Regions from separate parts of the Microbacterium protaetiae genome, predicted to be linked through region 2. Evidence: riboswitches for the same ligand, from Rfam matches in the RefSeq annotation. Region 2 holds a riboswitch; the other holds the start of a gene.

Region 1 (10,368 bases), 1.2 Mb from region 2:
ACACCGCCCGCGGCCTCGCCGAGGGCGAGAGTGCCATACTCCCCCGTCGCCACGAGGATGCCGCGCGCGAGCAGCTGCCGCACGACGCTGCGCCAGTCCTGGTCGCTCAGGTCGGCGCCGATGCCGTAGGTGGCGAGCTTGTCGTGGCCGAATCGCACGATGCGTTCGGTCGAGGCCCCGCGCAGGATGTCGATGAGGTGCCCGGCCCCATACGCCTGCCCGCGCTCGCGCTGCAGGCGCACGATGGTCGACAGCAGCTTCTGCGCCGGCACGAGTCCGTCCCAGGTCTCGGGCGCCTGCAGGCACGTGTCGCAGTTGCCGCACGGCTCGGATGCCTGTCCGAAATATCCGAGCAGGTTCTGGCGGCGGCATCCCACCGTCTCACACAGGGCGAGCATGGCGTCGAGGTGCTGACCCAGCCGGGTTTTGAACGTGCGGTCACCCTCGGAAGCGTCGATGAGGCGGCGCTGCTGGACGACATCGCCCAGGCCGTAGGCCATCCACGCGACGCTCGGCTCGCCGTCGCGGCCGGCGCGGCCGGTCTCTTGGTAGTAGCCCTCGACCGACTTGGGCAGGTCGATGTGTGCCACGAAGCGCACATCGGGCTTGTCGATGCCCATGCCGAACGCGATCGTGGCGACCATGACGACGCCGTCGTCGCGCAGGAACCGCGACTGGTGCCGCGCCCGGACCGCGGCATCCAGCCCCGCGTGGTACGCGAGTGCGTCGATGCCCTGTCCGCGCAGATACTCCGCCGTCGCGTCGACGCTCTTGCGGCTCAGGGCATAGACGATGCCGGCCGACCCCTCGGGCATCGTGCGGATGAACTGCACCAGCTGCCGGCGTGCGTCGACCTTCGGCTCGATGCGGTACTGGATGTTGGGCCGGTCGAAACTGGCCACGAAATGCTTGGCCTCGGGCAGGTGCAGGCGCTCGGTCAGCTCACGATGCGTCTCGCGGGTCGCCGTCGCCGTCAGCGCCATGCGCGGCACGCCGGGGAATCGCTCACCCAGGTCGCCGAGGGCGAGATAGTCGGGGCGGAAATCGTGGCCCCACTGCGACACACAGTGCGCCTCGTCGATCGCTATCACGCTGAGCCGCCCGCGCTGCAGCAGCGCCGTCGTCTGGGACAGGTTCAGTCGTTCGGGCGCGACGTAGAGCAGGTCGAGCTCACCGGAGAGGTAGGCACGCTCGACGTCGGCGCGCTCGGGCGAGGTCTGCGTCGAGTTCAGGAAGGCGGCCCGCACGCCGTTCGCGATGAGGGCCTCGACCTGGTCGTGCATGAGCGCGATGAGGGGACTCACGACGAGGCCGGTGCCTTCGCGCACGAGCGCGGGCACCTGGTAGGTGACCGACTTGCCGCCGCCGGTGGGCATGAGCACGACGGCGTCGCCGCCGCCTACGACCTGCTCGACGATCGCCGCCTGCTCGCCGCGGAACGCGTCGTACCCGTACACCTCGTGCAGCACCGTGAGCGGGTCGGCGCCTGCTCCCGGGCGGCCGGAAGATTCGGTCCTTAAGCGAGCGAAGCGAGACGAAACGCCCTCGGGCGCGTCGTCAGGCTGCGCCATCCACTCGTCGTCCTCCGGCGGTGCCCACTCATCGGGCGGCACGTCGTCGGGCACCCACGTCGCGTCTGCGTAGGGATCACCGGCGGGAGTACTCACTCGTCCAGGCTAGCCGCGACCGACGACACGACCGCTCTGCTGCCCACAGGCCGCAGATCCGACTCTCGGCGGTGGCACGATCGGAACATGCCGGACGACTTCCTCATGCGCATCCACAGCCCCGAGTTCACAGCGATGTCGGAGCGGGTCCTGGAGGTCACCGCGCTCGCCTCGCGCTTGAACGTCATGCCGTTCGACGACGAGGTGGGAAAGGCCCGGCTGTTCGCGCAGATCCTCGGCCGAGCGCTGCCGGGAGTGACGATCGGGCGGGATTCGGTTATCGCCGCCGGTGCGATCGTCGCCGAGGACGTTCCGGCGCGCACGCTGGTCGCCGGCACCAAGGCCGGCATCCGCCGCACCTGGTGAGTGTCAGGACCTGCTCCTAGACTCGCCGGCATGCTCATCTTCGATCACCTCGGGCTCTCCGTCGCCGACATCGATCGTGCACGCGAGCAGTTCGATCCCGTGATGCGGGCGCTCGGCTTCGACCGACACGACCGCGAGAACGACACGAGCTGGCAGCGCGACGGCGAGCCCGAGTTCATCCTGCTGCCCGCCCGCGAGCCCGACAGCGGCCCGCACGTGCACGGCCGCGTCGGCTGGCAGCATCTGGCCTTCGAGGTCGGCTCCCGCGCCGAGGTCGACCGGCTGCACGACATCGCGACCGGTGCCGGGTGGACAGTGGTGCGCGATCCGAAGCTGTACCCGCGATTCACCGACCGCTACTACGCGTCCTTCGTCGAAGACGACAACGGCATCCGCATCGAGTTCATGAACAACCCGCCGCGCTCAGACCAGTAGCCGGCGCTCGAGCCGCAGTCCGCGATACCGCGACCGGTGGATCACCTCACGGACCGGCAGCACCTGGGCCGGCGACATCCACCCCTGCGACGCCTTGTTAAGCGCCCACCCGTCACCGAGAGTCACGGCGGCATGCGCTGGCGTGCCGTCGGTCGTCCGCCAGATCAGCACGGTGCCCGGCTGATCGTCCCGACCTCCGGGGCGAGTGGATGCCGCGGCCCACGCGTCGAACGGTTCGATCTGCATCCACTCCCCGGCCGCGCCGGTGACACCGGCGGCCTCCATCACCGTGCCGAAGCAGTTCGGCCCGCTGCCGGCCGGAAACGTGCCCGCCAGCTCACGTGCGCCGGGTATCGGCCATGACCGCACCTCGGTGTGGCGACTGGGAGTCCGGCCACGCTCGACGTACCGAATCGTCCGCCCGGTGTCGGCCGCGGCATCCCGCGTCGGCCAACGATGCACACGCGCGCGACGGACCCCTGCCGGCAACGTCCGCGCCTGTCTGCGGTCGAAGAGAACGATCGCGTCGTCGCGCGTGACGCCGTAGAGCTCGAACGCGTCAGCGACCTCGAGGGAGAGCTCCGCGCGCTGATCGACGAGCCCGCGTTCTCGGGCCACCGAAGCCGGCACGACGAACGGCTGCTGCTCGGGCATGAGCCACGAACGCCACCGGGCCACGAGAGCACCGTCGACGTCGATGCCGAGCACTTTCACCACGGCGTGAGCCTATCGAGCCCGCACCCGCGCCGAGACCGGGGAACCGCGCCGAGACCGGGGAATCGCGCCGAGACCGGGGATTCGCGCCGAGACAGAGGGCATAGCCCCTTGTCTCGACGGAGATCCCTTGTTTCGGCGAGCCGGGCGTCGTCATCGCCCCGGGGCTCAGCTGAGCCTGCAGGATCGGGTGGCCGGGCGGTCTCGGGTGACAATGCGGGATGCCGCGGCGCGATACGAGATGCCGCGGCCCGATGCCCGTCGCGTCATCCGGGGGCACGTTCCGGTGGGCCGCCTGGACTTCCCTGCGCGCACTCACCATCTGAACCGCCAGGCGAATCAGATGGTGAGTGGCGACGCGGCACCGCACCATCATGCCGTGCAGCGACGAGTCATCCGTGGGAGCGGCCGTGCCACATCGGTACGCACGATGCCGGGCCGACGTCGTGCCTGTGGATAACTGCGCGGCGGTGTCCGAGCCGCGCACTACCGTTCTCAGCACGTGCCCTCGACACATCCCTATGAGAGGAACGGCTCCATGTCCACCATCCCCACTCCCGCCGAGCGCGCCTGGCTCGATCAAGACGACGCGCACGTCGCCGACACTATCCGGCGCCACGGCGTCTGTCTGCAACTGATCGGCATCGGCGCTTGTGCCGTTCCCGGCTGTCCGTGCACGACAGAGTCCAAGATGCCGTTCGGCTATACGATCGGGCTGTTCGGCATCGCGCATCCGGAACTGGTCGTCGTCGGCCTCGGGATGCCCACCGTCTCGTCCGTGCTCAATTCCGCCGCGCGGCTCGTGCTCGACGGAGCTCGCCTCACCCCGGGCGAGACTCTCGAGCTTCCCTGCTGGGACCGGCAGATCGTCATCGAGCAAGTGCCGAACCCCGGCTACATCGCCTTCGGCGCGAACCGCCACTATCAGCGCCCTGCAGAGGCGTCGGTGCCCCTGCTGCAGTTGACCTACACCGATCCGCGCGGCCGTTACCCGTGGGACCGCCTGTATGCCGGGGCCCGCCGCCGTCAGCCGCGGCCGGGCGAGTGGGATGCCCGCTGAGAGGCATCCGTGGCTACAGCCGCACGACCTCGACGACCCGCACGACGGCGGCTCCGGCATCCACCGATGCCTCCAGATCGACTGTGGCACGGATGCGCCAATCGTGGTCGCCGGCGGGATCGTCGATCGTCTGCTCGACCCGCCACTCGGTCGCACTCTCGTCGATCGCGCACAGCCGCGGCGAGCGCGCGGATCCGCCCGTCAGAATCTCGTCGTTCTCGGCGAAATACGCGTCGAGCACGCCGGGCCACCCGGCATCCGGGTCCAAGGCCACGAGCTCGTCATCACGCTGCAGCGCGGCCAGTTGCACCCGCCGGAACAGCTCGTTGCGCACGAGCACCGTGAACGCGCGATGGTTGGCCACAACCGAGGGCGGCGCGGGCGGCACCACGGGCTCGTCGGAGGCCGCGAGCGGGTGCACGAGCTGCTCCCACTCATCGACCAGGCTCGAGTCGACCTGCCGCACGAGCTCGCCGAGCCACTCGATGACGTCGAGCAGCTCCGAGGTGCGGGCCTCGAGCGGCACGGTCTGCCGGATCGCTCGGTAGGCATCAGAGAGGTACCGCAGCACGAGGCCCTCGCTGCGGGCCAACTGGTAGAACGAGACGAACTCAGAGAATGACATGGCCCGCTCGAACATGTCGCGCACCACCGACTTGGGCGACAGCTCGAAGTCGCGCACCCACGGTTGGCTCGACGCGAACACCTCGAACGACTGACGCAGCAGCTCGTCCAGCGGCTTCGGGTAGCTGACCTCTTCGAGCGCGTCCATACGCGCCTCGTACTCGAGACCGTCGGCCTTCATGGCAGCAACGGCCTCGCCGCGTGCCTTATGCTCCTGCTGCGCCAGGATCGCCCGCGGGTCATCCAGCGTCGCCTCGATGACGCTCACCACATCGAGCGCGTAGTGGCCGCTGCCCGCAGCATCCACCCCATCGTCGGGATCGAGCAGCTCGATGGCGGCCAGCGCGAACGGCGACAATGGCTGGTTCAGGGCGAAGTTCGGCTGCAGATCGACGGTGAGGTGGATGCTGCCGCCTGAGACCTCGACGATTCCCGCGTCGCGCAGCGTGCGGAAGATCGCCAGCGCCCGGCGCGCGAGCGCGAACTGCTGCGCGCGCGTCTGATGATTGTTGAACACGAGCGATCTCACGTTCGCGAACGCATCGCCGCCGCGCGCGATGATGTTTATCAGCATGGCCGCCGACAACTGCAGCTGCGGCACGAGCGCCTCGGGCGCGGCATCCACCAGTCGTTCGAACGATCCCTTGCCCCAGTTCACCGCCCCGGTCGGCGCCTTCTTACGCACGATCTTCTTGCGCTTGGCGGGGTTGTCGGCGGCCTTCGCGAGTGCCGCGGCGTTCTCGATCTCCCACTCCGGCGCCATGACCACGACGTTTCCGTACGGGTCGTAGCCGGCGCGCCCGGCCCGGCCGGCGACCTGATGGAACTCGCGGGCGGTCAGCTGCCGCATCCGGGTGCCGTCGAACTTGGCGAGCTCGGTGACCACGACCGTGCGGATCGGCACGTTGATGCCCACGCCGAGGGTGTCGGTGCCGCAGATGACGCGCAGAAGTCCGCGCTGGGCGAGCGTTTCGACGAGCCGTCGGTACCGCGGCAGCATACCGGCGTGGTGGATGCCGATGCCCGCCCGGATCATGCGCGACAGCGTCTTGCCGAACCCGGTCGAGAAGCGAAAGTCGCCGAGGGCCTCGGCGATGGCGTCGCGCTGCTCGCGCGTGGCGATCTTCATGCTCGACAGCGCCTGCGCACGCTCGACGGCGGCCGCCTGCGAGAAGTGCACGATATAGACCGGCACCTCGCCGTCTTTCAGCAGCAGCTCGAGCACTTCGTGCACGGGGCGGATCTCGTACGAGAAGTGCAGCGGCACCGGGCGCTCGACGCCCGTGACCTGTGCGACCGGTCGCCCGGTGCGGCGCTCAAGGTCTTCAGCGAGCGCCGTCACATCGCCGAGCGTCGCCGACATCAGCAGGAACTGTGCGCCAGGCATCAGCAGCAGGGGAACCTGCCACGCCCACCCGCGGTCAGGGTCGCCGTAGAAGTGGAACTCGTCCATCACGACCTGGTCGACCGGTGTGGTCGCGCCGTGCCGCAGCGCCATGTTCGCGAGGATCTCGGCCGTGCAGCACACAATCGGCGCGTCGGGGTTGACCGACGAATCGCCGGTGACCATGCCGACGTTCTCGGCGCCGAAGATCTCGACCAGCGCGAAGAACTTCTCGCTGACCAGCGCCTTGATCGGCGCGGTGTAGAAGGTGCGGCGACCGGATGCCGCGGCCGCCGCATGCGCGGCGATGGCCACGAGCGACTTGCCGGTTCCGGTCGGCGTTGACAGGATGACATGCGAGCCCGACACCAGCTCGATGACGGCCTCGTCCTGCGCCGGGTAGAGGGTGAGCCCACGCTCACCCGCCCAGGCGACGAACCCGTCGTAGACGGCGTCGGCATCGGCGCCGCGCACGCGGTCGAGTAACGAGGGGTTCACCCCTCGAGTCTGCCAGGCGGGCGCGGCTCGTCCGGCAGCTCCAGCTGATCGCGCGGCGGCCCGGGGGCTCGCAGCAGCCCAGGTGATCGCGCTAGGGCGTTCAGAACTCAGCCGATTTCGTCGCAGCGCACATTGCCGCCCGCATGATTCCGGGGGTGCGGATGCCGCGACCGCACGGATGGGCTGACTTTTGAACCGCCGCGCGCCGAGACCGACTGTCTCAGGGCCGCTCTCGGTCGCGGAGTACCCTGTAATCGCGACTGGCGTGGCCGGATTCACCGGCAGGGAGCGCAGCAAGACCGGCATCGCCCGCCTGGGTGCCCATCGAAACCTGATCGGGAGTACGCCCATGCGCTATGGAATGAATCCGCACCAGGCAGCCGAGGTGACCGGCGGCCCGGCCGTGCGAAACGGTGCGCCGTCGATGATCAACTACCTCGACGCCCTCAACGCCTACGCCCTGGTGCGCCAGGCCGATGCCCTCACGGGTCGGCCGGCTGCGGCATCCTTCAAGCACGTCTCGCCCGCCGGCGCGGCCGTTGCCGGCCCGGTCGACGACACGGCGCGCGAGACCTGGGGTCTTCAGGCGGCCGACGGTCTGCTCTCCGCATACGTGCGGGCACGGGATGCTGACCCCAAATCGTCGTTCGGAGACGTGATAGCCCTCTCCCGCGCGGTCGACGCAGCCACCGCCGAGTTCCTGCGCACGATGATCTGCGACGCCGTCATCGCGCCGGGCTTCGATGAGGGCACGCTCGAGGTGCTCTCAGCCAAGCGCGGCGGAGCCTTTCTCGTGTTCGAGGCCGACCCGGCAGCCGAGCCGCCGGCCCGTGAGCGCCGCGATGTGCTGGGCGCGACGCTGATTCAGGACCGGGATGCCGCGGACCTGGCCGCCGTCCTGCCCACAGGGCTCGACCAGCGCGTGCGCGAAGACGCCCTGGTCGGTATGGCAGCGGCTCGCTACACGCAGTCGAACTCGGTCGTCTTCGTCAAGGACGGCGCCGCGATCGGCATCGGCGCCGGCCAGCAGAACCGCGTCGACTGCGTGCGGCTGGCCGGCTCCAAGGCGCGCGTATGGTGGTTGCGCCGGCACCCGCTGGTGCGCGATCTGCCCGTGGTCGAAGGCATGAAGCGGCAGGACCGGCTGAACTGGCAGATCCGGTTCGCGGGGCACGAGATGACCCGTCTGCAGCTCGACGAGTTCGGCCGACTGTTCGGCGACGAGTCACGCGTGGCGTACGACGAACCGCTGTGGCGCGACACGTGGACGCGCGAGCTGACCGGGGTCACGATGGTCTCGGACGGCTTCCTGCCCTTCCGCGACAACGTCGACCATGCCGCTGAGTTCGGAGTCACCACGATCGTCGAGCCGGGCGGGTCGACCCGCGCCGACGAGGTCGAGGCCGCTGCCCGCGAGCTCGGCATCGACCGCGTGCAGACCGGGCTGCGGCTGTTCCACCACTGAGCCGCTCGCGGAACACTGCGCCCGCCCCGTACGTTGGGGGTGACGACGAGAGGAATCCGCACATGGCAGAAACGACCGTCGAGCGCGACGACGAGAACGACCGGTACACGCTGTCGGTGGACGGCGAATTGGCTGGCTTCACCGAAATCCATCCCGACGGCGATGGGCGGCTGCGCCTGCCGCACACGGTGATCATCCCGTCGTATCGCGGGCAGGGCCTAGCCGGCGCACTCGTTGCGGGTGCGCTCGCCGACATCTCCGCGCGCGGCGAGACCGTCGTTCCGCTGTGCCCGGTCGCGCAGAAGTACCTCCGCGAGAACGATGTCGACGGCCTCCAGGTGGACTGGCCCGATGCCTGAGCCACAGCTGACCGTCCGCCGCAACGACGAGCGCAGCCGCTACGAGATCGACGTCGACGGCGTGCTCGGTGGCTACGCCGATTTCGAGCAGGTCTCCCCGGGACTCGTGCGCTTTCCCGAGACGGTCATCGACCCGGCGTTCCGCGAGAAGGGCGTTGGCACCCTGCTCGTCGATGAGGCGTTGCGGGATGCCGCGGCCCGCGGTCAGACCGTCATTCCGCTGTGTCCCTTCGTGCGGCATTTCCTGCGTGAACACGAGGTGCCGGGCCTGAACGTGCAGTGGCCGCCCGCGGTAGGCGAGGCCTGACCGGCTCGCGGGCGGCCTGCCGCGGCATCCCGTTCCGTTCGCAGGATGATCTGTCCGGAACCTGCCAACACGCCGGGCGACACGCCCGGGATCACCAAACCATCCTGCGAACCGAACACCCCGCCCGAGGTGGGCGAGGGGCGCCACAGGCGCGCGCCGAATCGAGCCCTCGCGGGCGGCCTGCCGCGGCATCCCGTTCCGTTCGCAGGATGATCTGCCCGGAACCTGCCAACACGCCGGGCGACACGCCCGGGAACACCAAACCATCCTGCGAACCGAACACCCCGCCCGAGGTGGGCGAGGGGTGCCGCAGACGCGCGCCGAATCGAGCCCTCGCGGGCGGCCTGCCGCGGCATCCCGTTCCGTTCGCAGGATGATCTGTCCGGAACCTGCCAACACGCCGGGCGACACGCCCGGGATCACCAAACCATCCTGCGAACCGAACACGCCGCCCGCGGTGGGCGGGAGGGACGCCGCACCTGCACCGCGGCTCACGCCTCGCGGCGCAGCGCGTCGAGCTTGGCCTGCGCGATGCTGAGGGTGACCGGCACCGCTTGCATCGGGATGCCCAGCGCCACCGCGATCGTCGTGTCGGGGTGTCCGGAGCGGCGCAGCCGCAGTGCGACCGCCGATGCGTCGGGAAGCTCGGCGATCAGCGCCAAGTCCCCCGCTGTCTGTGCGAGCACGGGGCTCGACGATGCGGTGTCGGCGGATTCCCCCGCGCTCCGCGTGCCACTCGAGTCGCGTCGTCGGTCCCGGCCCGTCCCCTCCGCGGAGCCGCGAGGGTGGGCGCTGGCATCGAAGACCGACATCGCGTTCCTTCCGGTTCCGCCGGCGCGGCCCCAATTCCCCACTCGGAGACCGCCGCTGTGATCACTCACGGTAGACCGGCACGGCACCGGGTGCCTCAGTAGTCGACTACTGGTTTTTCTGTGCCTGGCGGCTCAGTGCCGCAGGGCTGCCGCCAGCTCCTCGCGACGCTGCACCCCGAGCTTGCCGAAGGCCTGGTACAAGTGCGACTCGACCGTGCGCACCGACACCACCAGGCGCTCGGCGATCGCCGCGTTGCTGAGCCCGTCGGCAGCGAGCATCGCGACATCGCGTTCACGTCGGCTGAGCTCTGCCCCGGCCCCGGCCCCGGTCCCGGCCCCGGCCACATTCGGCGCCCCGTGCGGTAAACCGCACTGCGCCGCCAGGCGCGTCGCCCGCGCGCGCTGCCGCCGGGCTGCGGCATCCCGCCCCTGCTCGGCCAGCAGTCGAGCGGCCTCACCGGCGGCATCCATCGCCTCGAGCCGCATGCCGCGCTCTTCGAATCGATCTCCCGCCCGGGCCACCACCCCCGCATCCACCGTCGCGCGGCCCACGACGACATCGGCCAGCAGCGCAACGAGGTCAGACTCGACGTCAGCGGCGAGCTCGGCCATCGCCGGTGCGAGGCGAGCGGCGTCGGCGCCCAGGCGCACCGCGGCGTGCAGCAACTGCGCGCGGT
Region 2 (10,368 bases):
GACCCAGGGCTCGTCGGCGACGTTCGACGTGCGGGTGTACGCGGGCGGGGCCTTGGCCGGCGCCTGGAACACCACCGGTGCGACCGGCATGCTCAGCCTGCTCGAGCCGCTGTCGTTCGTGCAGGTGCCCGCCGCGCACGCCGCACCGGCCATCGACGGCGCCATCGACGAGACCTGGCAGAACGCCCCGGTCGTGCACACCTCGACGACGGTGGAGGGCTCGTCTGACGGAGCCACCGCCGACGTGCGCACCCTCTGGCACGACGACACGCTGTACGTGCTGTACGACGTCACCGACCCGGTCGCCGACAACAGCAACAGCGATCCGTGGAACCAGGACTCCGTGGAGCTCTTCCTCGACCTCGGCAACGAGAAGGCGGGCCCGTACGGGCCCAACGCCACGCAGATCCGGGTGACCGCCGACAACAAGCTGTCGTTCGGAACCGGGGATGCCGCAGCCCAGCAGGCCCGCGTGCTCTCCAGCGCCACCGCCCGCACCGCGACCGGCTACATCGTCGAACTCGCCATCGCCATGACCGGCCAGTCGGGTGGACAGAACGACGTGCCGCTGGGTGGCGAGAACACCTTCCACGGCATCGACTTCCAGGTCAACGACGGCCGTGACGGTGCCCGTTATGCGGTGCACACGTGGGCCGAGCCGACCGGCAGCGGATACCAGACCACGGCTCGCTGGGGCGTGGCACAGCTGGTCGCGGCCCTCGAGCCGGGCGAGCCCGGCGATCAGGGCGGCTCCGGCGACACCGGCACTGGTTCCGGCGACGAGGGTACCGGCTCGGGCGACACCGGCACCGGTTCGGGCGACACCGGCACCGGCACCGACACGGGTGCCGGGTCCGACGAGGGCACGGGTTCCGGCGACACCGGCAACGGGTCTGAGACCGGCGCCAACGCCCACGCGTGGGCCACGATCGACGTCGGCTCGGGTGTCGTCGAGCAGGGCGGCGAGCTGACCGTGCAGGTGTCGGGGCTGACTTCGGGTCAGCGGATCGCCGCGGTTCTGCACAGCGAGCCCCTCCCGGCCACCGGCATCCCGGCTGCCGACGCATCGGGAAGCACGGCGTTCACCCTCGCCATCCCCACCGACTTCGCGCTCGGCGCGCACACCCTCATCGTCTCCACCGACGGTGCGGACCCGATCGAGATTCCGGTACAGGTGGTTGCCGCCGGACAGCTCGCCGTCACCGGCGCTCAGCTGCCCCTAGGCATGCTGTTCCTCGGCGCGCTGGCCATCGTCATCGGAGGCCTGTTGCTGGTGACGCGGCGCCGCCCGGGCCGAGACATCACGTCGGGGGCGTGACATCCTGATCACATGAAGAAATGGATCGTGCGGTTTCTCACACTGCTGATCTTCAACATCGTCGTGCTGCTGATCATCGGATGGCTCACGCCGGCGCATGTCGGGTGGGCGGCACTGTGGGCCGGCATCATCATGACGGTGCTCGTGATCTGGGTGAAACCGCTTGTTGCGAGATGGTTCCGTTCGATGGCCGCGAAGTCGGCCAGTCAGCGCACCAAGATCGGCGAGAAGCTCGTGCAGGCGCTGTTGGCGATCGCCGTCGCCTTCGTCGTCTGGATCGGCACGGTGCTCTTCTCGGGCGTGCACGTGAGCGGCTGGTTCTGGGGATGGATCCTGCCTCCGGTCATCCTCCTTGTCGGCTGGGCGATCTACGACGTCATCGACGACAAGGTCGAAGCTCGCGCGGGCGCCCTGTATGACCGGGCGACCGCGGGCTTGTCCGGGCAGAAGCCGGATGCCGCAGCCCCACCATCCGAAGCAGAGAAGCGGGGTCGCCGCGAACTCGACGACGGGCTGACCGACGAGCAGCGCAAAATGCTCGACGACCTCGGCTGAGCTGTCGATTCGCCCACGGCTCGATCGTCATCTTCGTGTCAGCATCCACACGGAAGGAACGATGATGCGATACACACTGTTGTTGCACTACCCCGAGATGACCGCCGACGAACTCGGGCCCGAGACGCTCGCCGAGGGAATGCGCGCCTTTCACGATTACGCCGCGGCGCTGGAGGCTGCCGGCGTGCTGCGCAGCGCCGAGGTGTTGCAGCAGAGCGGCGCGAGCACGACCGTGCGCCTGCGCGACGGCGAACTGCTCGTGCAAGACGGCCCGTACGCCGACACCAAGGAGCAGCTGGGCGGCACCTTCGTCATCGAGGTCGACGATCTCGATCAGGCGATCGACTGGGCCCGAACCGCACCCTCGGTCGGCTGGGGCGCTGTCGAGATCAGGCCGACCGCGACCCGCTTCGTCGACGGCGCCTGGCAAGGCACTGCGCCCGTTTCATAGCCGCCGACATGAGCGCAGCCGACCGTGCGCGCAGCGCCGCCGAACGCGCGGTGCGCGACTCTTACGGACGCCTCGTCGCTCTTCTCGCCGCGAGCATCGGGGACCTGAGCCTGGCCGAAGACTGTCTCGCTGACGCTCTCGAACGCGCCCTGCGCACGTGGCCGGATGCCGGCATCCCGCACAATCCGGAAGGATGGCTGCTGACCGTGGGCCGCAACCGACTCCGTGACCTGCTGGGCTCTGCCGCGCGGCGCACGGCGGCTCCGCTCGACGAGACAGCCGCAGCGGCGGACGATGTCGCCGCGCTGCTTGAGCGCGGCGAGGCGATCCCCGATCGGCGGCTCGAGCTGCTGTACGCGTGCGCGCACCCCGCGATAGACCCCGGCATCCGCACCCCGCTGATGCTGCAGGCCGTGCTCGGTTTCGATGCAGCCCAGATCGGGCGCGCGTTCGACGTTCCGACGGTCACGATGGCGCAGCGGCTCGTGCGCGCCAAGCGCAAGATCAGGGCCGCCGGCATCCCGTTCACCCTGCCGCAGCGCGACCAGATGCCTGCCCGCACGACGGCGGTGTTGGAGGCCATTTACGGTGCATATGCGATCAGCTGGCTCGATCAGGGCGACCAGGTGCGCACCTCGACGGCCGACGAGGCGCGCTGGCTGGCAGTGCTCACAGCGACGCTGCTGAGAACGGATGCCGAGGCGTGGGGTCTTGCCGCCTTGCTCACTCTCGCCCAGTCACGGGCACCGGCACGGGTCGGCGATCCGTGGCCGCCGCTGGCCGAGCAGAACACCGCCCTCTGGGACCGGGAACTGATCGCTGAGGGCGAGGCATTGCTGCGCCGCGCCGCGGCGCTGGGCAGACCACTCGGGCGCTTTCAGCTCGAAGCCGCGATCCAGTCGGTGCACTGCGACCGCGCACGCACCGGCGCGCTCGATCGTGAGGCGCTGGTGAAGCTCTATCGCGGGCTCGTCACCGTGGCGCCGACCACCGGCGCCCGGGCAGCGCTGGCGGCGGCATCCGCATCACGCCGCACGACAGCGCCCGATGCCCGGTCAGAGGTTGCGGTTGCGGTACAGTCGCGACGCCAACGCGGCCGACGCCGTCAGGACGGCGAGCCCCGCCACCAGGATGATGGCGGTGATGCCCGCCCCATCGTCCATCAGCGCCGCTATGGTGGCGCCGTCGAATATCGACGTGCGCGAGCCGAGCCATCCCAGCCCCACGAGGGCGATGATCAGTACCAGCATCGCCTGGCGGCCCCGCGCGTACCCCATCGCGAAGTACCACGGCAGGAGCGCGCTGATCGAGATGACGGCCACGACGAAGGCACCCAGGGCCATTAGTCCCATCAGCGTCCATTCCACGCGCGACCGATGGATCGCGACGATGACGAGGGCGACGACGAATCCGAACGCGCTCGTGCCAGCGCCGACAACGAGAGCCGTCGCGTATCGACCGAACACGACTGCGGTGCGGCTCACCCGCGACAGCCCGTACAAGGCGTCGAGCCTTCCCCGTTCGTCGGTGAGGAACACCGATGAGAGCAGCATTGCCCCCATGTAGCCACCCACCATGATGGCCGCGCCCTGCACCGGAGCGGTCGCTCCGATGACCGCGACCAGACCGAGCATCAACAGTGGACGCAACGGCGCCGTCGAGACAATGTTGTGGAGATCGAACAGCGTGAACCTGATCATGCGGCACCTCGTTCTTCCCACAGCCCGGCATGGCTCGCACTCGGGCCGGCGAACCCGACGACCAGGTCGTCGGTGGTCGCTGGCTGCAGTTCGACGCCGGCGCCGAACAGGGCTGAGTCAGCGACGTCGATCAGACCTTGGAACCATCCGGACGCGCTACGGCGCAGCCCGCGTATCGCCGCCAGGGCTGCGGGTGACACGGGCCCGTCCCCCGACACCACCGCAAACTGCTCGCGGGCCTGCTCGAGCGTTCCTTGATACGCGATGGTGCCTCGGGACATCACGATCAGGTGGTCAGCGAGGTTGTCGAGATCGGTGGTGATGTGCGTCGAGAACAGCGCGGTATGCGCGCCGTCGAGCATGAACTCTCGAATCACGTCGGTCAGTTCCCGCCGCGCAACCGGATCCAGGCCGCTGGAGGGCTCATCGAGAATCAGCACCAGCGGATCGTGCGCCAAGGCCATCGCCATGGCCAGCTTGACCGACTGTCCCCGCGACAACTCACCTACCCGGCTCTGCGTGGGCACGTCGAATCGTTCCAGCAACGAGCTGAAGCGAATCTCGTCCCAGCGCGGGAACAGCGGCCGCACGTGTTTGCTGACTCGCCCGGCGCGCCACGCCGGGGCGGCGGTCACCTGGTCGAGTACGACCCCGACGCGGTCGGCCGTCGCCCCGTCCACGGAACCGAGCACGCGTATCTGACCAGCATCGGGTCGCACCAGGCCCAGCATGCTGCGGATCAGCGTCGTCTTGCCCGACCCGTTCGGACCTACGAGTCCGGTCACATAACCGGCCGGCAACGTGAGATTCACGTCTCGCAGTTCGAACGACCCCAGACGCTTTCGCAACCCATGCACCTCCGCGGCCACTGGCGTGCCGGCTACCCTCGTCTCATCCACTCCGCTTCCACCTTTCCCAACACCGTCGTCATATCCAGCCGTGCTGTGCGACCGGCGGAGACGACCTCGCTGATCGCGTTCGTGACCCGATCCGCCATCACCGCCGCGGCATGATCTGCTGCGACGGCGCAGACGACGAACCCGCGCCCGTGTTCGTTGCTGGCCAGCCCCATCGCCACGAGTTCGTTGTATGCGCGCGTGACGGTGATGATGCTGACTCTCAGCTGGGCCGCGAGCTGTCGCAACGACGGCAGCATCTCGCCTTCGGCGATATCACCACCGATGATCGCGTCGCTCAGCTGCGCGCGGATCTGCTCGTACATCGGTACGGCGCTCGTTCCCGAGACGACTACGGCCACTAGCCCTCCTACTGTTTATGTACACCATAACAGCTGATCTGCGGGCAGGCCGAGGATTGTCACATTCGCCGGGCGGGCACCGTCGACGCACGTCTGGTCGAGGGCACGGCGCGCTCTCCCTCGCGTCGGTTCATATGAATGCGTCGAGAGCACATCACACCGGCGCCGGTGTGATGTGCTCCCGACGGTTTGATGTGCGTACGCCGGGACTGGCGGGGCGCTTTAGCAGGTTCGTTGCACGCCCACCAGATCCAGCCGCGCGCCGAGCACGTCTAGCCCACGCCTGACAGGTCGCGGTCCGCCGCCGTGCCGGTCAGATGCCGGCTGCGCGCTCGGCGGCTTCGACCACGTTGGTCATCAGCAGCGCGACCGTCATCGGGCCCACGCCGCCCGGGTTCGGCGAGAGGAATCCTGCGACCTCGGCCACCGCCGGGTCGACATCGCCGAACACCTTGCTCTTGCCGGTCTCGAGGTCGGCCTCGCGGGTCACGCCCACGTCGAGCACGGCCGCACCGGGCTTGACGTCTTCGGGCCGCACGATGTGCTTGACGCCGGCGGCGGCCACGATGACATCGGCCTGCCGCAGGTACGACGGCAGGTCGACCGTGCCGGTGTGCGTGAGAGTGACCGTCGCATTTATCTCGCGCCGGGTCAGCAACAGCCCGATCGACCGGCCGATGGTCACGCCGCGGCCGACGACGACCACGTGCTTGCCCTTCAGGTCGTAGTCGTTACGCAGCAGCAGCTCGATGACGCCCCGCGGCGTGCACGGCAGCGGCGTCGTGATCGGGCCGTTCACATTCAGCACGAGCCGTCCGAGGTTCGTGGGGTGCAGGCCGTCGGCATCCTTGGCCGGATCGATGCGCTCGAGCACGGCGTCGGTGTCGAGATGTTTGGGCAGCGGCAGCTGCACGATGTAGCCGTGGCAGGCCGGATCGGCGTTGAGCCGATCGATCGCCGCCTCGACGTCGGCCTGGGTCGCATCGGCGGGCAGCTCGACCTGGATGGAGTTCATCCCGATCGCCTCGGACTGCTTGTGCTTCATGCCGACGTACAGCTGCGATGCCGGGTCAGCCCCGACGAGAACCGTCGCGATGCCGGGCGTGATGCCGCGCTTTTTCAGCGCCGCGACCCGCTCGGCGAGTTCGGCCTTGATCGCCGCCGAGGCGGCCTTTCCATCCAGCTTCACCGCTGTCATCGTTCGTCTCCTCGTCGCCGATGGTGGGGTGGGATGCCACCCCCGGCGGCACCGCCGGGGGTGGGATGCCGCGCCCGGCGCATGCCGCCGGGCTGCGGCATCCTGCTACTGCTGCAGTTCGGGGTACAGCGGGAACGCCGCCGTCAGGGCCGCGACGCGCGTGCGCAGCGCGGCGATGTCAGGGTTCGGCTGCAACGCGAGAGCGATGACGTCGGCCACCTCGGTGAACTCGGCGTCGCCGAACCCGCGAGTGGCCAGCGCCGGCGTGCCGATGCGCAGGCCCGAGGTCACCATCGGCGGGCGGGGGTCGTTGGGCACGGCGTTGCGGTTCACCGTGATGTGGATCTCGTGTAGCAGGTCTTCGGCCTGCTTGCCGTCGATCGCCGCGTCACGCAGGTCGACGAGCACGAGGTGCACGTCGGTGCCGCCCGAGCGCACCTTGACCCCGGCATCGGCCACATCCTGCTGCGAGAGCCGCTCGGCGATGATGTGCGCGCCCGAGAGCACGCGCTGCTGGCGCTCGGCGAACTCGGGGGTGCCGGCGATCTTGAACGCCGTCGCCTTCGCGGCGATCACGTGCATGAGCGGGCCGCCCTGCTGGCCGGGGAACACCGCAGTGTTGATCTTCTTGGCCAGGTCGGCGTCGTTGGTGAGGATGAAGCCTGAGCGCGGGCCGCCGATGGTCTTGTGCACCGTCGAGGACACCACGTGCGCGTGCGGCACCGGCGACGGGTGCACCCCGCCGGCGACGAGTCCGGCGAAGTGGGCCATGTCGACCCACAGGTAGGCGCCGACCTCGTCGGCGATCTCGCGGAAGCGCGCGAAGTCGAGGTGGCGGGGGTACGCCGACCAACCCGCGATGATGACCTTGGGATTGTGCTCGACGGCCAGCCGATGCACCTCGTCCATGTCGATGAGCGAGGTTTCGGGGTCGACACCGTAGGCGACGATGTTGTAGAGCCGGCCCGAGAAGTTGATCTTCATGCCGTGGGTCAGGTGGCCGCCCTGGTCGAGCGACAGGCCCAGCAGCGTGTCGCCGGGGCGCGCGATGGCGTGCAGCACGGCCGCGTTGGCGGTCGCACCCGAGTGCGGCTGCACGTTCGCGTACTCGGCGCCGAACAACTCTTTGGCCCGCGCGATCGCCAGCTCTTCGGCGACATCGACTTCTTCGCAGCCGCCATAGTAGCGGCGCCCCGGGTAGCCCTCGGCGTACTTGTTCGTCAACACCGATCCCTGCGACTGCAGCACCGAGACGGGAACGAAGTTCTCCGACGCGATCATCTCCAGGTACGAGCGCTGGCGGTCGAGTTCGCGCTCGAGCACCTGCGCGATCTCTGGGTCTACCTCAGACAGCGGGGCGTTGAAAAAGCGGTCGGTCATGGCGTCTCCTCGACTCGGCGGTCACACAACGGATCGGATTCCACATCGGCCCAGGCGTGCGGTCGGATGCCGGTCGGTCGCTCCCCGGTGGTGGCCCACCTCAACGCCAGTCGCGACATGACGATGATAGCGGATGCCGCACCCCAGCCGTCATTCGGGCCGGGATGCGGCATCCCTGTGTCGATCAGACGAGTTCGTCTCGCCGACGCCGGATGTACAGCAGCACTCCCCCGGCGATGACCAGCGTCGCCCCGAGAGCACCCAGACTCCACGCGATCGTGCCACCGGTGATGGGCAGCTCACCCTGCGGGGGTGTCGAGTGATCGGTCGTGCAGGTGCCATCGCATCCGCCGCCGGGGCCGGCTGTCGCCGTGTTGCGCAGCGTCACGTCATACGCGCCGCTGTGCACCGTCACCCGGTAGGTCACCGACACCTGTTCGCCCACGGCCAGCGCCGGAACGTGCCAGGTCAGCGTCGTGCCCGACAGCGTCAGCCCGGCCGGCAGCGGCTCGACGAGGTCGGCGTTGTTGAGCACCTGTGACAGATCGTCGGTCACGGTCGCCTCGGCGACCGGTGCCGGGCCGTCGTTGAGCACGGTGAGCGTGTACGCGATCGTCGACCCGGGGTCGACCTGCGAACCCGAGGCGGGGTCACTCGTCTTGCGCAGCGTCCACAGCGGCACCGGGTGTTCTGTCGTGCAGTCGTCAGCACACGTCGACGGATCGACCGGCCCGGTACCCGCAACGGCGTTGCGAAGCGTCGTGCCCCACACTCCCTCGTTCACGGTGACTGTGTATGAGACGGATGCCGCCTCACCGACGGCGATCGTCGGGATGTCCCATGTCAGCGTCGTGCCGTCGCGCGTCAGCCCCGCGGGCAGGTCGCCGAGTGTGGCGGCGTTGAGCACACCGCTCAGGTCATCGGTCGCCGTCGCACCGGAAAGCGGTGCCGGACCGGTGTTGGTGGCCGTGAGCGTGTACGTGATGTCGTCACCCGGGCGTACCGCACTGCCACTGGCAGGGTCGGCGGTCTTCGCCAACGTCCACGACGGCACCAGATGCTCCGTCTCACGACACTGCGGATCAGCGGTAGGACACGAGTCCGGATCAGGCACATCACCCGCCCCGGTCACCACATTGCGCAGCGTCTGCCCCGCCGCAGCGGCAGTGACCGTCACCGTGTACGACACCGTGACATCCTCCCCCGGCGAAAGATCAGGGATCGCCCAGCGCAACGTCGTCCCGTCACGGGTCACACCATCGGGCAGATCCCCGAGCGTCGCATACGGCAACACGTCGGACAGATCATCTTCGGCGACAGCACCCGTCAGGTCCGCGTCATCCGAGGCGTTTCCGGCGGTCAACGTGTACGTGATCGTGTCGCCCGGAACAACCGTCGAACCACTGTCGGGATCCGAACTCTTCGTCAGCGTCCACCGCGGCGTGAACAACTCCGACGTACGACAATCGGGATCATCCGTCGGGCAGACCTCCGGATCAGGCACGTCACCGGCACCCGTCACACTGTTGCGCAACGTCACCCCCACCGCATCAGCATCCACCGTCACCGTGTACGACACCGTCGCACTATCACCCTGCGCCAGGTCAGGAATCGTCCACGTCAGGTTCGTGCCATCCAGCACCAGCCCATCAGGCAGATCACCCAGCGACGCATGCGAGAGCACGTCAGACAGATCATCAACCGCCTGCGCACCCGACAGGGTAGTAGACGCCGTATTCGTCGCCGTCAACGTGTACGTCACCTCGTCACCCGGCTGCACCGTCGACCCACTCACCGGATCAGACGACTTCGTCAGCGTCCACGCTGGCACAGGATGCTCAGTGGTGCACGGGTCATCCGTGGTGCACTCCGTGGGGTCGATCGGGCCGGTTCCGGAGACCGCGTTGCGCAAGGTCGTTCCCGTCGCCCCGTCATTGACAGTCGCCGTGTATGAGACGGATGCATCCTCGCCGACAGCAAGGTCAGGAATGGTCCACACGAGAGAGGTGCCGTCAGCGGCCAGCGCGAGGCCGTCGGGCAGGTCGCCGAGTGTGGCGGCGTTGAGCACACCGCTCAGGTCATCGGTCGCCGTCGCACCGGAAAGCGGTGCCGGACCGGTGTTGGTGGCCGTGAGCGTGTACGTGATGTCATCACCCGGACGTACCGCACTGCCACTGGCAGGATCGGCGGTCTTCGCCAACGTCCACGACGGCACCAGATGCTCCGTCTCACGACACTGCGGATCAGCGGTAGGACACGAGTCCGGATCAGGCACATCACCCGCCCCGGTCACCACATTGCGCAGCGTCTGCCCCGCCGCAGCGGCAGTGACCGTCACCGTGTACGACACCGTGACATTCTCCCCCGGCGAAAGATCAGGGATCGCCCAGCGCAGCGTCGTCCCGTCACGGGTCACACCGTCGGGCAGATCCCCGAGCGTCGCATACGGCAACACGTCGGACAGATCATCTTCGGCGACAGCACCCGTCAGGTCCGCGTCATCCGAGG

Evidence for each region. Region 2 has a riboswitch for ZMP and ZTP ahead of glyA (serine hydroxymethyltransferase). Riboswitches for the same ligand answer to the same signal wherever they lie in the genome.
Region 1: it holds a riboswitch for ZMP and ZTP, as region 2 does, so the genes downstream of both, ET475_RS07705 (5-aminoimidazole-4-carboxamide ribonucleotide transformylase) here and glyA (serine hydroxymethyltransferase) in region 2, are expected to answer to the same signal.

The regions. Positions count from the first base shown of each region.
Region 1 is NZ_CP035494.1:1,647,852-1,658,219, reverse strand. Features, by position in the region: gene recQ (DNA helicase RecQ) at 1-1,667, opposite strand, end outside; gene ET475_RS07730 (hypothetical protein) at 1,755-2,033, shown strand; gene ET475_RS07725 (VOC family protein) at 2,064-2,468, shown strand; gene ET475_RS07720 (hypothetical protein) at 2,457-3,185, opposite strand; gene ET475_RS07715 (DUF4262 domain-containing protein) at 3,721-4,242, shown strand; gene ET475_RS07710 (DEAD/DEAH box helicase) at 4,256-6,748, opposite strand; ZMP/ZTP riboswitch at 6,995-7,074, shown strand; gene ET475_RS07705 (5-aminoimidazole-4-carboxamide ribonucleotide transformylase) at 7,098-8,213, shown strand; gene ET475_RS07700 (GNAT family N-acetyltransferase) at 8,276-8,572, shown strand; gene ET475_RS07695 (GNAT family N-acetyltransferase) at 8,565-8,879, shown strand; gene ET475_RS07690 (hypothetical protein) at 9,371-9,565, opposite strand; gene ET475_RS07685 (LuxR C-terminal-related transcriptional regulator) at 9,824-10,368, opposite strand, start outside.
Region 2 is NZ_CP035494.1:488,879-499,246, forward strand. Features, by position in the region: gene ET475_RS02195 (endo-1,4-beta-xylanase) at 1-1,318, shown strand, start outside; gene ET475_RS02200 (hypothetical protein) at 1,331-1,873, shown strand; gene ET475_RS02205 (YciI family protein) at 1,935-2,324, shown strand; partial or broken gene ET475_RS18350 (RNA polymerase sigma factor) at 2,333-3,163, shown strand; gene ET475_RS18355 (ABC-2 transporter permease) at 3,380-4,024, opposite strand; gene ET475_RS02220 (ABC transporter ATP-binding protein) at 4,021-4,923, opposite strand; gene ET475_RS02225 (GntR family transcriptional regulator) at 4,905-5,246, opposite strand; gene ET475_RS02230 (bifunctional methylenetetrahydrofolate dehydrogenase/methenyltetrahydrofolate cyclohydrolase) at 5,596-6,480, opposite strand; gene glyA (serine hydroxymethyltransferase) at 6,586-7,860, opposite strand; ZMP/ZTP riboswitch at 7,902-7,984, opposite strand; gene ET475_RS02240 (DUF7927 domain-containing protein) at 8,045-10,368, opposite strand, start outside.